DNA from 4 places in the Pseudoalteromonas sp. 20-MNA-CIBAN-0454 genome. Region 4 is predicted to be linked to each of the others. Evidence: predicted binding sites of a transcription regulator. Region 4 holds the regulator's gene; each other region holds the start of a gene.
What was found. Region 4 encodes sigma-54, which starts transcription at its own class of promoters, with help from an activator protein. Its sites were predicted from a motif close to GTTGGCACGNNNNTNGNNT; they were not measured.
Positions count from the first base shown of each region.

Region 1: the regulator sigma-54 is predicted to act here: its motif matches at 1,848-1,866, upstream of AAEZ22_RS03800 (P-II family nitrogen regulator).
Region 2: the regulator sigma-54 is predicted to act here: its motif matches at 1,268-1,286, upstream of AAEZ22_RS03485 (EF-hand domain-containing protein).
Region 3: the regulator sigma-54 is predicted to act here: its motif matches at 1,281-1,299, upstream of AAEZ22_RS09390 (flagellar hook-length control protein FliK).

Region 1 covers NZ_JBEOOB010000005.1:74,857-78,023, reverse strand. Annotated here, with positions in the region: gene AAEZ22_RS03810 (S10 family peptidase) at 1-111, opposite strand, end outside; gene AAEZ22_RS03805 (GGDEF domain-containing response regulator) at 464-1,729, shown strand; gene AAEZ22_RS03800 (P-II family nitrogen regulator) at 1,911-2,249, shown strand; gene AAEZ22_RS03795 (ammonium transporter AmtB) at 2,259-3,167, shown strand, end outside.
Region 2 covers NZ_JBEOOB010000005.1:7,056-10,222, reverse strand. Annotated here, with positions in the region: gene AAEZ22_RS03495 (ATP-binding protein) at 1-435, shown strand, start outside; gene AAEZ22_RS03490 (response regulator) at 444-1,124, shown strand; gene AAEZ22_RS03485 (EF-hand domain-containing protein) at 1,334-1,612, shown strand; gene AAEZ22_RS03480 (hypothetical protein) at 1,625-2,080, shown strand; gene yghU (glutathione-dependent disulfide-bond oxidoreductase) at 2,156-2,995, opposite strand; gene AAEZ22_RS03470 (rhomboid family intramembrane serine protease) at 3,068-3,167, opposite strand, start outside.
Region 3 covers NZ_JBEOOB010000015.1:70,792-73,958, reverse strand. Annotated here, with positions in the region: gene fliI (flagellar protein export ATPase FliI) at 1-781, shown strand, start outside; gene fliJ (flagellar export protein FliJ) at 781-1,230, shown strand; gene AAEZ22_RS09390 (flagellar hook-length control protein FliK) at 1,368-2,948, shown strand; gene fliL (flagellar basal body-associated protein FliL) at 3,006-3,167, shown strand, end outside.
Region 4 covers NZ_JBEOOB010000011.1:8,001-11,167, forward strand. Annotated here, with positions in the region: gene ptsN (PTS IIA-like nitrogen regulatory protein PtsN) at 1-383, opposite strand, end outside; gene hpf (ribosome hibernation promoting factor) at 388-675, opposite strand; gene AAEZ22_RS07190 (RNA polymerase factor sigma-54) at 702-2,195, opposite strand; gene lptB (LPS export ABC transporter ATP-binding protein) at 2,265-2,990, opposite strand; gene lptA (lipopolysaccharide transport periplasmic protein LptA) at 2,987-3,167, opposite strand, start outside.

The DNA of each region.
Region 1 (3,167 bases), on a different contig from region 4:
CACTTTGCTGTCGATATCAATACGACGCTGGTTATTATCGGCAAAGGAGGCACTACTAAGTGTTAAGGCAATGGCGGCAATAGGTAAAAAAATACTTTGGCTAAACTTCATGAATGACCCTTTTTTATTGTTAATGTTCTATTAAAAGAAATATTCAGTAAAAAAACAAAAGTATTGAGACTAGTTGCCGATAATAGTGGTTGAGTAAATAGAATGTGTAAAAACTTAGCTTTTAACGCTTTGTATCGCTCTTTATTTCGATCGTAATGAAAGTAATGTATATTCGCATCTATTTATAAATAGCAGCTTAAATAAGTGAGATTTACTTTAAAAAAATAGTGGCAAACCGACAGGGTGTGTAATTTGCTTTTTAATAAATTTAAAATCTCATTAAAGGCTTTAAATTTATGATGAACATATGGTTATAAAACAAGTAATTTAATTAGAAGTAAAGAGAAGCCCTATGCAAAGACTGTTGATAGTTGAAGATAGTAAAGTAGTACAACAAGTCCTTCGCCATATATCTGCACAGTATCTTGATGTTGCCATTGATTTTGCTTGGTCTTTATCTGAGTGTAAGGAGTTTGTAAGTAAGCACAGCTATACACTAGCCTTAGTTGATTTAACGCTCCCCGACGCACCAAATGGTGAGGTGGCCAAATATACCTTATTAAAAGGTATTCCTACTGTGGTGCTTACTTCTAAGATGGATGAGTACAAGCGCCTGCAAATGTTAGAATTAGGCGTAATTGATTATGTGATAAAAGATAACCGTGACTCATATAATTACGCTATAAAATTAGTTGCACAGCTGTTGCGTAACCAAGGCTGTAAAGCATTAATAGCCGACGACTCGGTTTTAAGTCGTACTTTAATGAAGCAAATGCTAGAAAAACAATTATTTGCAGTCAGTGAGGCGCACGATGGACGCCAAGCATTAGATATGCTCAAAAACGATGCTGAAATTAAATTACTCATGACAGACTATGCAATGCCAACAATGGATGGTTTTGAATTAGTTAAAGCGGTGAGAAACTTTAGAGGCCGTGATGACTTAGCAATTATTGGGTTATCAGGCGCGAGTAAGCATGGTTTATCGGCGCGATTTATTAAATATGGTGCTAATGATTTTTTAACTAAACCTTTTATGAATGAAGAGTTTCATTGTCGTGTATTGCAAACCATGGAGCAGTTATCGTTAATTGCAGACATTAAAGAAAGTGCTTTTCGAGATCATCTTACCGGGCTTTATAATCGTCGTTACTTTTATCAGTATGCTGAAAAACTACTCAAAAATAAAAATCAGAAAAATAGCTTAGTGTTACTAGATATAGATTTTTTTAAAGCAATAAACGATGAATTTGGGCATGACGGCGGCGATCAGGCACTTAAACAAGTGAGTAATTTAATCCGTACTTCATTTTCTAACAGTACAGTGGCACGTATTGGCGGTGAAGAGTTTGCAATTATATTAACGCAAGTAGAAGTTGAACAAGCCGAGAAGTGTTTAAATTTATTTATACAAAAGTTCGCAAGTTACGACTTTACTATCAGTGATAAAACCTTATCAATAACAGCAAGTATAGGCCTAGCCGAATTTCAAAATACCAGTTTAACCGCTGCTATGCGTGTTGCCGATAGAGCTTTGTATCAAGCTAAGGAGCAAGGGCGCAATTGTGTGGTTTTAAATAGTACTTTGCAGCTAGCAGAGGTTACAGCTATACGTTGAGTTAAATACACACGCACCAATCAAGTATTATATATAAAAAAACGCACCTAATTGGTGCGTTTTTTTGTTTTAAATATAAAATATTTTTATAAGTTATTGTTTTTTATTGCCATATATAAATGGCATAAAGCTTGGATTGTATTAACTAAGAAAAACAATAACGTGTCCTAAGGGGACTAAAATGAAAATGATTAGTGCAATCATAAAGCCATTTAAATTAGATGAAGTGCGTACAGCACTCGCTGATTTAGGCATAGAAGGGATGACAGTTGTTGATGTAAAAGGCTTTGGTCGACAGCGTGGTCATACCGAATTGTATCGTGGGGCTGAATACCAAGTTGATTTTATTCCTAAAATTAAACTCGAAATTGCCACTCGTACTGAAAACTGCCAACGCGTAGTTGACTCAATTACGCAAGTTGCAGGCACCGGAAAAATAGGTGACGGTAAGATTTTTGTGTACGACCTAGATCAAATTGTTCGTATTCGTACGGGCGAACTTGATGAAGATGCACTTTAAGGGGGATTTATGGAAAGTACACTGATAGAACTAAAGTTTTCGCTCGACACCTTTTATTTTTTAATTTGTGGCATATTAGTAATGTGGATGGCCGCAGGGTTTGCCATGCTAGAAGCGGGTTTAGTACGCTCAAAAAACACCACAGAAATATTAACTAAAAATATCGCCTTGTATTCAATTGCATGCACCATGTTTTTACTCGTTGGTTACAATATTATGTATGTAGGGAATACCGAGGGAGGCATCATTCCTTCATTTGGTGGCTTAATTGGTACACAAGCCGCTGATGCTGATCACTCTCTAGAATCTGATTTTTTCTTTCAAGTTGTTTTTGTTGCCACGGCTATGTCTATTGTCTCGGGTGCGGTGGCTGAGCGCATGAAGTTGTGGGCATTTTTGGTGTTTACCTTGGTGTTAACTGGGCTTATATATCCTATTGAGGGTTACTGGACTTGGGGCTCTGGATTTTTATCGGCAATGGGTTTTGTTGACTTCGCGGGCTCAGCAATAGTGCATGCAACCGGCGCATCAGCGGCATTAGCTGGCGTATTATTACTGGGTGCACGTAAAGGAAAATATGGTAAAAATGGCGAAATATACCCAATTCCGGGGTCAAACTTGCCTTTGGCAACGTTAGGTACGTTTATTTTATGGATGGGCTGGTTTGGTTTTAACGGCGGCTCGCAGCTACTTATATCAGATGCAGAAAACGCGACTGCTGTAGGAAAGATTTTATTAAACACCAATGCTGCTGCTGCAATGGGGGCTGTTTCAGCACTATTTGTTTGTAAAGCATTATGGGGTAAAGCCGATTTAACTATGGTATTAAATGGCGCGTTAGCTGGGCTGGTTGTGATTACCGCCGATCCGCTTTCACCTTCACCATTGATGGCGTGTTTATTAGGGTTATTAGGCGGC
Region 2 (3,167 bases), on a different contig from region 4:
GAGCAAAAATATCAGGTTATACTTGAGCAACATAATATAAAGCTCTACCTATTAAATGCTGCAAAAAATATAACCGTTCAAGCAGATAAAACACGCCTTTTACAGTTATTCGATAATATTTTAATGAACGCAGTGCATTACGCACAATGCTCTACTATTTCATTAACGGCGAGTAATATAAGTATTAAAGGGCAAATGTATTTACAGCTTATTATTGAAGATAATGGCGTGGGGGTTGAGCCATCGCATTTATCGCACTTATTTGAGTATTTATACCGAGTAGATAGTTCGCGAAATCGCCAAGAGGGCGGTTCGGGTTTGGGGTTATCTATTTGTCAGCACATAGTTAAAGGTCATAAAGGCGAGATTAAAGCTGAAAAATCTAGTTTAGGCGGTCTTGCTATCATTATTAAATTACCCTTATTTAAAGCTTAGAGGACACTATGCAAGAGCAAATACTGATTGTAGAAGATGAGGTTAAGCTGGCTAACTTAATAAGCGATTTTTTAACAAGCCATCATTACATAACGCATCAAATACATCATGGTAATGAAGTACTACCTTGGCTTGAAATTAACAAGCCTAGTGTGATTTTGCTCGACATAATGCTACCTGGTCAAAGCGGAATTGAATTGTGTAAAGCAATTAGGCAGTTCTCTAATGTGCCTATCATTATGGTGTCGGCAAAGGTAGAGGAGATTGACCGATTACTTGGGCTTGAATTAGGAGCCGATGATTATATTTGTAAGCCTTTTAGTTATGCGGAGCTGGTGGCGCGTGTTAAAGCTATTTTAAGGCGCTTGAATAACGTTGAGCCAAAAACCAATGTTATGCAACTTGATGAAAGCACCTACAGTGTAAAATACAAAGCAGCAAGTATTGAGCTTACCAATGTTGAGTTTCAGTTATTTAAGCCCTTGTTTAACAACCCTAACCGTATTTATTCGCGCGATAGCTTAATGGATACTATGTACGCCGATCAACGTATTGTGAGCCAGCGTACTATTGATAGTCATATAAAAAAATTGCGTAAAAAGCTGGACGAATTAACCAAAACCGACAGCGTTATTCAATCGGTTTATGGTGTTGGTTATCGCTTTGTAAATCCACAGCAGTGTAATTAACAACAAAATGTTTGATTAATTAGCATAATACGATGCGTTAACGTAAGTAATTAATAACCACTTTAGCTTTTTACTCGCATTAGCATTTTGCTATCATTTTAAATTTATGCATTAGCGATATACATTATTTTGACTTCCTCATTATTTGCACATTATTTGCATTTTTACAGCGTAATCTTTTGTTATTAATTAAACAAAAGGTTACGAGCATGAAACACTTATCATCACTTACAATTATTACACTATTGTCGGTTGCTTTTTCAGTAAATGTTGCAGCAAGAGGCAGCGATAGCAAACCATCTAAACCTGATTTTTCAAGCATGGATACCAATGGCGATGGCGTAATTAGCTATGCAGAGTTTAGCGCTAAAAAACCACCACACGGCGAAGACGCACAAACAATTTTTGACGAAATAGATTCAGATGGTAATGGCGAAATTAGTGAGCAAGAAGTAAATGATCATAAACCACCTCGTCGTAAGCGTTGAAAGGATACTGTAATGATTAATAATATTAGCAGTAATTCTGCAAGCCTGGTGCTGCAACAAAGTAGCCAAACCGCAAAGTTAACAACAGCACAAAGTGACTTTGTAAAACAAACACTCGCTGAATTCGATGCCGAAAATTTAACGGCAGAAAACGCGCTAAGTATTCAAGCTGCACTTAAAGAGCAAGGTATAGCGCCAACAAAAGAGTTGGCTGAGCTAATGGACGAGTTGGAGTTTGACGCTAAAAGCATAGGTGATGATGCTCGACCTGAAGGTCAGCGCCCGCCACCACCGCCTAAAAATTCAATTGAGCAAGTAAATACTAAAGATGTAGTTAGTTATTTAGATGAGTTGTTAGCGCAGTATTCAAGCCAGTTAAATGACGAAGATAAAAGTTCTATTTTATCGGCGGTTCAAGAAAAGTTTGCTTTATCACAAGGTGATTCGATACTGAGTGTTAAAGCGTAATTATAAATAAGGCAACACCTAAACTAAAAAATCAGCTATTACAGCTGATTTTTTAGTTTATCAATAACAGCAAGGTTAAAAGTCACTACTACTGTGGCGCTCTGCTAGTTGCTCTTCTTCAGGTCCCCATGTGCGGTTAACGCGACGACCACGTTTTACGCCAGGGCGTTTTGAAACCTGTTTAGCCCAACGTACAACATGAGTGTATGAGGCAACATCTAAAAATTCAGCTGCATCATAAATGTCGCCAAGCACTAAAGAGCCATACCAAGGCCAAATTGCGATATCGGCAATTGAGTACTCATCTCCTGCCATGTATTCGTTTGCACTTAAATGGCGGTTTAGCACGTCAAGCTGGCGCTTGGTTTCCATGGTGAAACGATCAATAGGATATTGCATTTTAGTGGGTGCATAACTATAAAAGTGGCCAAAGCCACCACCTAAGTACGGCGCTGAGCCCATTTGCCAAAATAGCCAGTTACGACATTCAGTTTTAGCTTTTAAATCTTTAGGTATAAGCACATCAAACTTTTCTGCTAGGTATTGCAGTATAGAGCCCGATTCAAAAATACGCGTTGGCGGCGTGGTTGAATGATCCATTAACGCTGGAATTTTTGAATTTGGATTAATATCAACAAAGTCAGAACCAAACTGATCACCATCACCTATGCTGATTAAATATGCGTCGTATTCTGCATCGGTTAAGCCCAGCTCTAACAGCTCTTCAAACATAATAGCGGCTTTTTGACCATTTGGTGTAGCAAGCGAATAAAGCTGAAATGCGTGCTCGCCAATAGGTAAGGTTTTGTCATGAGTTGCGCCGGCAATGGGGCGATTAATGCTGGCAAATTTACCGCCACTCTCACTGTCCCATGTCCAAACTTTGGGTGGGGTGTATTGATTTTGATCACTCATAAAAATAACCTCTGTTTAAATGAAATACATATAAAAAATATATGTATTAATAAATGTGGCCATTAAAATAAATTAAAGGCGAGTTTTTTGACTTTTAAGTTTGTCGGATTTTGCTAATTTATAGCCTAAAAACAATCCGCTCAATGCTCCAAATAAGTGGCTTTCAAACGAA
Region 3 (3,167 bases), on a different contig from region 4:
TGGTAGTGAAGCCGATGTTATTGTGGTGGGACTGGTGGGTGAGCGTGGCCGCGAAGTAAAAGAATTTATTGAAGAAATACTTGGTGTTGAGGGGCGTAAACGCTCGGTGGTTGTAGCAGCACCGGCAGATTCTTCACCATTAATGCGTTTAAAAGGCTGCGAAACTGCGGTAACAATTGCAGAGTACTTTCGCGATCAGGGATTAAACGTTTTGTTATTGCTCGATTCGGTAACGCGCTATGCCATGGCGCAGCGTGAAATAGCACTTGCAGTAGGCGAGCCACCGGCGACTAAAGGCTACCCGCCTTCGGTGTTTGCAAAACTGCCAGCGCTGGTGGAACGTGCCGGTAACGGCGGAGAAGGGCAAGGCTCTATTACTGCCTTTTTTACCGTACTAAGTGAAGGCGATGATATGCAAGACCCCATTGCCGATGCGGCGCGCGCTATACTCGACGGCCATATTGTACTTTCGCGGGAACTGGCCGACAGCGGTCATTACCCGGCAATTGATATAGAAAAATCCATTTCGCGAGTGATGCCACAAGTGGTATCTGAGACGCATATGCAACAAGCGCGAGTGCTTAAGCAGGTATATTCTATGTACCAGCAAAATAAAGACATGATCACCTTAGGTGCGTATCAAAAAGGGACAGATCAAATGCTTGATCAAGCCATAAATATGATGCCAAGAGTAAATGCCTTCTTACAGCAAGGCATGCGTGATGTAATTAGTTACGACGACGGCCTGCAAGGGCTAGCGCAGTTATTAGGGCAAGCATAATGGCTAAAAACAAACTGCATTTATTACTAAAGATTGAAAACGATAAAGAAGAAACGCTGCGGATGAGCTATTTGCAGGCGAATCAAAATTTGCAGGCAAACCAGCAAAAACTCCAAGGTTTAAATAACTTTAGATTGGAATACACCCAGCAATTACACATTAAAGGGCAGTCGGGCTTATCAAGTGCTGGGTTTAGTCAGTTTCATGCATTTATTGCTAAAATAGAAGAAGCAATTCGCCAACAAGCCAATACAGTTAACACTGCAAAACAAGTGGTTAGCCAGCGTAAAACCCTGTGGTTAAAGCAGCAAATTAAGGCTAAAGCAGTCGCTAAACTCATAGAAAAACAACAGTTAAAGGCCGATGTGCTAGTGGCTAAAAATGAGCAAAAAATGTTGGATGAATTTTCGGCTAATCAATTTTTTCAACGACACAACAATCGACTTTAGTAAGTAGCGAGTACTTTAACCGCTTTAACAAAAGCTTGTACCTTATAAACAAAGGCACGTTAATTGCTTTGTTGTTAAATGAACTATAATTTTAGGCATTATTGGGTGGTTTGTTGCCGCTTTATATTAGGTGATTTATGACGATTAATGATATTTCAATGTTAGCGGTATCTGAGCAAGACGCTTACTCTAATAAACAAACGAGTAACTCAAGACGTAATGATGACTCTGATACTGGTTTTTTTAATCAGTTAGAAGATGCCAATAAAGCGGCTTACAATAATAACAGCAAAGCTAAAGCAGGCGCTAGCAATGCTAAGGCTGAGCAGCCTGAAACACAAGACGATGCTGTTTCGGGCGATAGTATGTTGGCGCAAATAAATGCTGCGCACACTATAGACACCACAGTTAAAAAGAACGCTGATGCTAAAGCCGAGGCTTTAGATGAAGACGCTAAGCAATTAAAAGGGAAGCCTGATGATCAGCTTGCCCCTATTGTAATTGCACCGCAAAAAGGTGTGCTTAGCGATGTTGCAGCAAGCGCTGAGGCGGCAAACGAAAAGCTAATGCCCTTATCTCAAAGTATGGCCACTGCAAATAATAAAGGCGATGCAACAGCGCAAAAACAATCGGTAGATGCCGCAGTAATGAACTTGCTAAGCAAAGATAGCGAGGCAATTAAAGCAGATCCGTTACTTGCTAAACTAACACCCGAGCAGCATGAGCAATTAACTACGCAGCTGCAGGCAAGTAGCAAACCCAATGGCAACGACAACCTAGCAACGTTAAAGCAAATGCTTACTCAATATGTTGTTGAAAGTGATAAAGCAAGCGCGGCAGACACGGCTAAACAGGCCTTAAATTCTCAAATAAATGCTTTGACCACACCAGAAAAACAAGCGCTACTGAGCCAGTTAAATAGCTATATTAAAAATGAGCAGCCCCAAGGTGAGCAACTAGCAAGTATTAAGCAAACAATTGCAGATTTAAGCGCATCGATTGATAAAAAAGCATTAATAACTGCAGATGATAAAACAGCATTAAACGCACTTAGCGATAAAGAACTCACTAAATCGTTAGAGTCATTGCAAAAAAATAACACTGAACAGTTATCACCCCGAGCAGCACAATTATTGACGCAAATTACCAGTACGGTAAATGGTTTAGGCCTATACGATAGTGTAGGGTATGAGCAAACTATAATTGATATGCAAGCGTTGCAGGCTGGGCAATTACAAAGCACAGCGCAAGTTAAACAAGCAAGCTTGGACCCAGGCGTTATGCAAGCGCTTAACATTATAAAAAGTGACGCGGCAAAAATGTTGCAAGAGCGAGTGAGCTCTATGCTTAGCATAAATAATAAAGTAGCAGAAATTCGTCTCGACCCACCAGAAATGGGCAGTATGCAAATTCGCATCAGAAGCGATGCAGAGCAAGCACAAATAAACTTTGTAGTACAAAACCAGCAAGCTAAAGAAGCGCTTGAACAATCGCTTCCGCGCTTACGCGAAATGCTTGCCCAACAAGGCATAGATTTAGGCGAAAGTACTATTTCTTATGGTGAGCCTGGAGGGCAAGGAGCAGAGCAAAATGATGACAACGATAGTCGTCGTTTAGCTAATAATGAATTGACTACTGATGAAAACGATGAGCAAATTAATACACAAATGCCAAGTTCTCGACAACAAACGTCATCATCAATAGATTACTATGCCTAAGTACTGCTATTATAATAGCTAAAACAAGCAAGTACCTTTGCTAATAAAGGAAATATCATGGCTGAAGAGACTAATTTAGAAATAGAAGAAACAGGTAACAGCAAAAAGAAAATCATAGTAATTATTGCAGCTGTATTGCTTGTTATTGTTGCAGCTGTTGTTGGTTATTTTTTGCTTTCGGGCTCAGACACGCCAGCGGAAACGTTAAATGATGAAGCC
Region 4 (3,167 bases):
TCTTTATCGTTTAGTTTATCAGCTATTGTGGCTAGTGTTTTCAAGTGCTGCTGGTTATCGCCATCGGGCACTATAAGCGCAACAAAAATATCAACTGGACGATTATCAATTGCATCAAAATTAATAGCGGTTTCGCTTATTAAAATTAAGGCAAGAGGCTCTTGTGCCCCGCTCATACGGCCATGTGGAATTGCTATTCCTCGGCCAATACCGGTACTACCTAGCTTTTCTCTTGCCAATAAAGCAGTGAGAATATCTTGCTGAGGTAAATACGGCATTTTTTTATGCGCGAGTTCACTGATGAATTCTAAAATTCTTTTTTTACTATTAAAAAGGACCACAGCTTTGCTGCAGTCCTGGCATATAAGTGAGCTTAATTTCATAGTGTTAGTGTCGAGCAAACTTCTCTTTGTGTTTAATTACTTGACGATCGAGTTTGTCAATCAACGAGTCAATGGCAGCGTACATATCTTGGTGTTCGGTCGATGCAAATAGCTCAGCGCCACTTACAAAAATTGTTGCTTCAGCTTTTTGACTTAATTTTTCTACATCGAGAATAACATGCACATTAGTTATGTGATCTGAGTGTCTTTGCAGCTTTGCAAATTTATTATTTACATAGTCTCTTAATGAGTCTGTAATGTCTACATGACGACCAGTTAAGTTTAGTTGCATCAGCATTTTCCTCTTTGTTGTACGTCTTAAATCAAGCTTTTACGTTGATTCGACGGGGGAATAGCCAGAGATTCGCGATATTTTGCAATTGTCCGTCTAGCTACTTTAATTCCTTGCTCAGCCAATATATCTGCAATCTTGCTATCACTCAATGGTTTGGCTAAGTTTTCTGCAGCTATCAACTTTTTAATCAGGGCACGTATGGCAGTTGATGAACATTCGCCACCATTTTCGGTGCTTACATGGCTTGAAAAAAAGTACTTAAGCTCAAAAATGCCACGTGGAGTGTGCATATATTTTTGCGTAGTGACCCGTGAAATAGTCGACTCGTGCATTTCAACTATTTCGGCAACATCGTTTAATACCATAGGTTTCATGGCTTCTGGGCCATGTTCAAAAAACGCTTGTTGCTGCTTAACAATACAATTAGTTACTTTCAGGAGTGTTTCGTTTCTACTTTCTAGGCTTTTAATAAACCATTTAGCTTCTTGTAAGTGCGAGCGAATAAATTGGCTGTCACCGCTGGATTTTACTGTACGAGACATAGCCGCATATTGGCTGTTAACACGTATTTTTGGCATGCTATCTGGGTTTAGCTCTACCACCCAGCGGCCTTTTATTTTTTTAACAGACACGTCAGGTATAACGTATTCAGACTCTTCTCTGACAATAGTATCCGCAGGCTTAGGATTAAGCGTATGAATAAGTGTCATTATTTCTTTAAGCTCTTCTTCTTTGAGCTTAGTTTTTTTCATTAACGTACGATAGTCGCGAGCAGCGAGTAAATCGATATGATCAGTTAACACCATTTTTGTTTCGTTAATATAAGGGGTGTCTTTATCAAATTGATTTAATTGAATGCATAAGCATTCTTGCAAGCTGCGAGCTGCAATACCAACAGGATCAAATAATTGAATGCGCTTTAGCACTGCTTCTATTTCATCTAGTTCTACTTCGTGTTCGTCGTCAGTTTCTTGGTTAAAGCTTGCTAAAAGGTCTTCGCAACTGAGGGTTAAAATACCAGAGTCATCTACGGCTTCAACGATAGCTATGGCAATAGCTTCGTCGGTAGGGCTAAAAGGGGTGAGCTGTAATTGCCACATTAAGTATTCATGCAGGGTTTCGGTTGATGCACCTTGATAAATAGATTCATCTTCAGGCATTGGCCCTGATGAAGAGGCAGGCGCTGCGCTCATATATTCATCCCATGATACATCCATGGCCATGTCGTCGCTTATGGTGTCTTTATTTAGTGCTTCGCCGCTATCTTGCTCATACTCGCTTGGGGTGTCGTCAGCAGAGGCGCTAACAGTAATGTCATCTGCTTTTTGCTCGTTTTTACCTGCTGATTCTTCCGTGTAATCTTGTTCATCAACTTCAAGTAATGGGTTGCTATCAAGTGCTTCTTGTATTTCTTGCTGGAGATCCAAGGTACTAAGCTGCAATAAGCGAATAGCCTGTTGCAGTTGCGGAGTCATTGTAAGTTGCTGGCCCATGCGCAGCTGTAATGATTGCCTCATTTATCTCTAACAATCCTTATAAATTGATATGATTAATCTTAGCAGATGCTTATAGTAATAACATAAATATTACAGTTTGAACTGCTCGCCTAAATAAACATCACGTACTGTTTTATCGTTTAATACAAATTCAGGAGTACCAGATGCAATTAGCTCCCCATGAGAAACAATGTAGGCTTTTTCACAAACATCAAGGGTTTCCCTTACATTGTGGTCGGTAATTAGTACGCCAATACCACGATTTTTAAGGTGTTCTATAATTTTTTTAATATCGAGTACTGAAATAGGATCCACGCCAGCAAAGGGCTCATCAAGCAATATAAATTTAGGATCTGCAGCTAAAGCACGTGCTATTTCTACGCGGCGACGTTCACCACCAGATAGCGCCATACCTAAGCTGTCGCGAATATGTTGCAGGCTAAATTCGTCCAATAAACTATTTAGGGTTTCTTCCCTGGCTTGTTTATTTAGTTGCTTACGCGTTTCTAAAATAGCCATTAAATTTTGATACACAGTGAGCTTTCTAAAAATAGAAGATTCTTGTGGTAAATAACCAATACCTAAACGAGCACGGCTGTGCATAGGAAGTAAGGTAATATCGTTATCATCAATTAATATTTTACCTTTGTCGCTATGAACTAAGCCTACAATCATGTAAAAGGTAGTGGTTTTACCTGCGCCATTTGGGCCAAGTAAACCAACAATGCTGCCAGCTTTTACTTCAAGTCCTACATTTTTAACAACTTCACGGCCTTTATAGCTTTTTGCTAATAGCTCTGCTTTTAATGTACTCATGGCTGACCTTTATTGAGTTTTTGTTCTTTTTTTACGTCTACAGGCACTAAAATAGTGTGTACCCGATCAGTTGAGTTTTCATCTTTTTCAGCGCTTATAAGCTGTTGCTCTATATCGTAGGTGATGCTTTTAGCCGTAATTTTTTGCCCAGCTTGAGAAATGTTTGCATCTCCTACC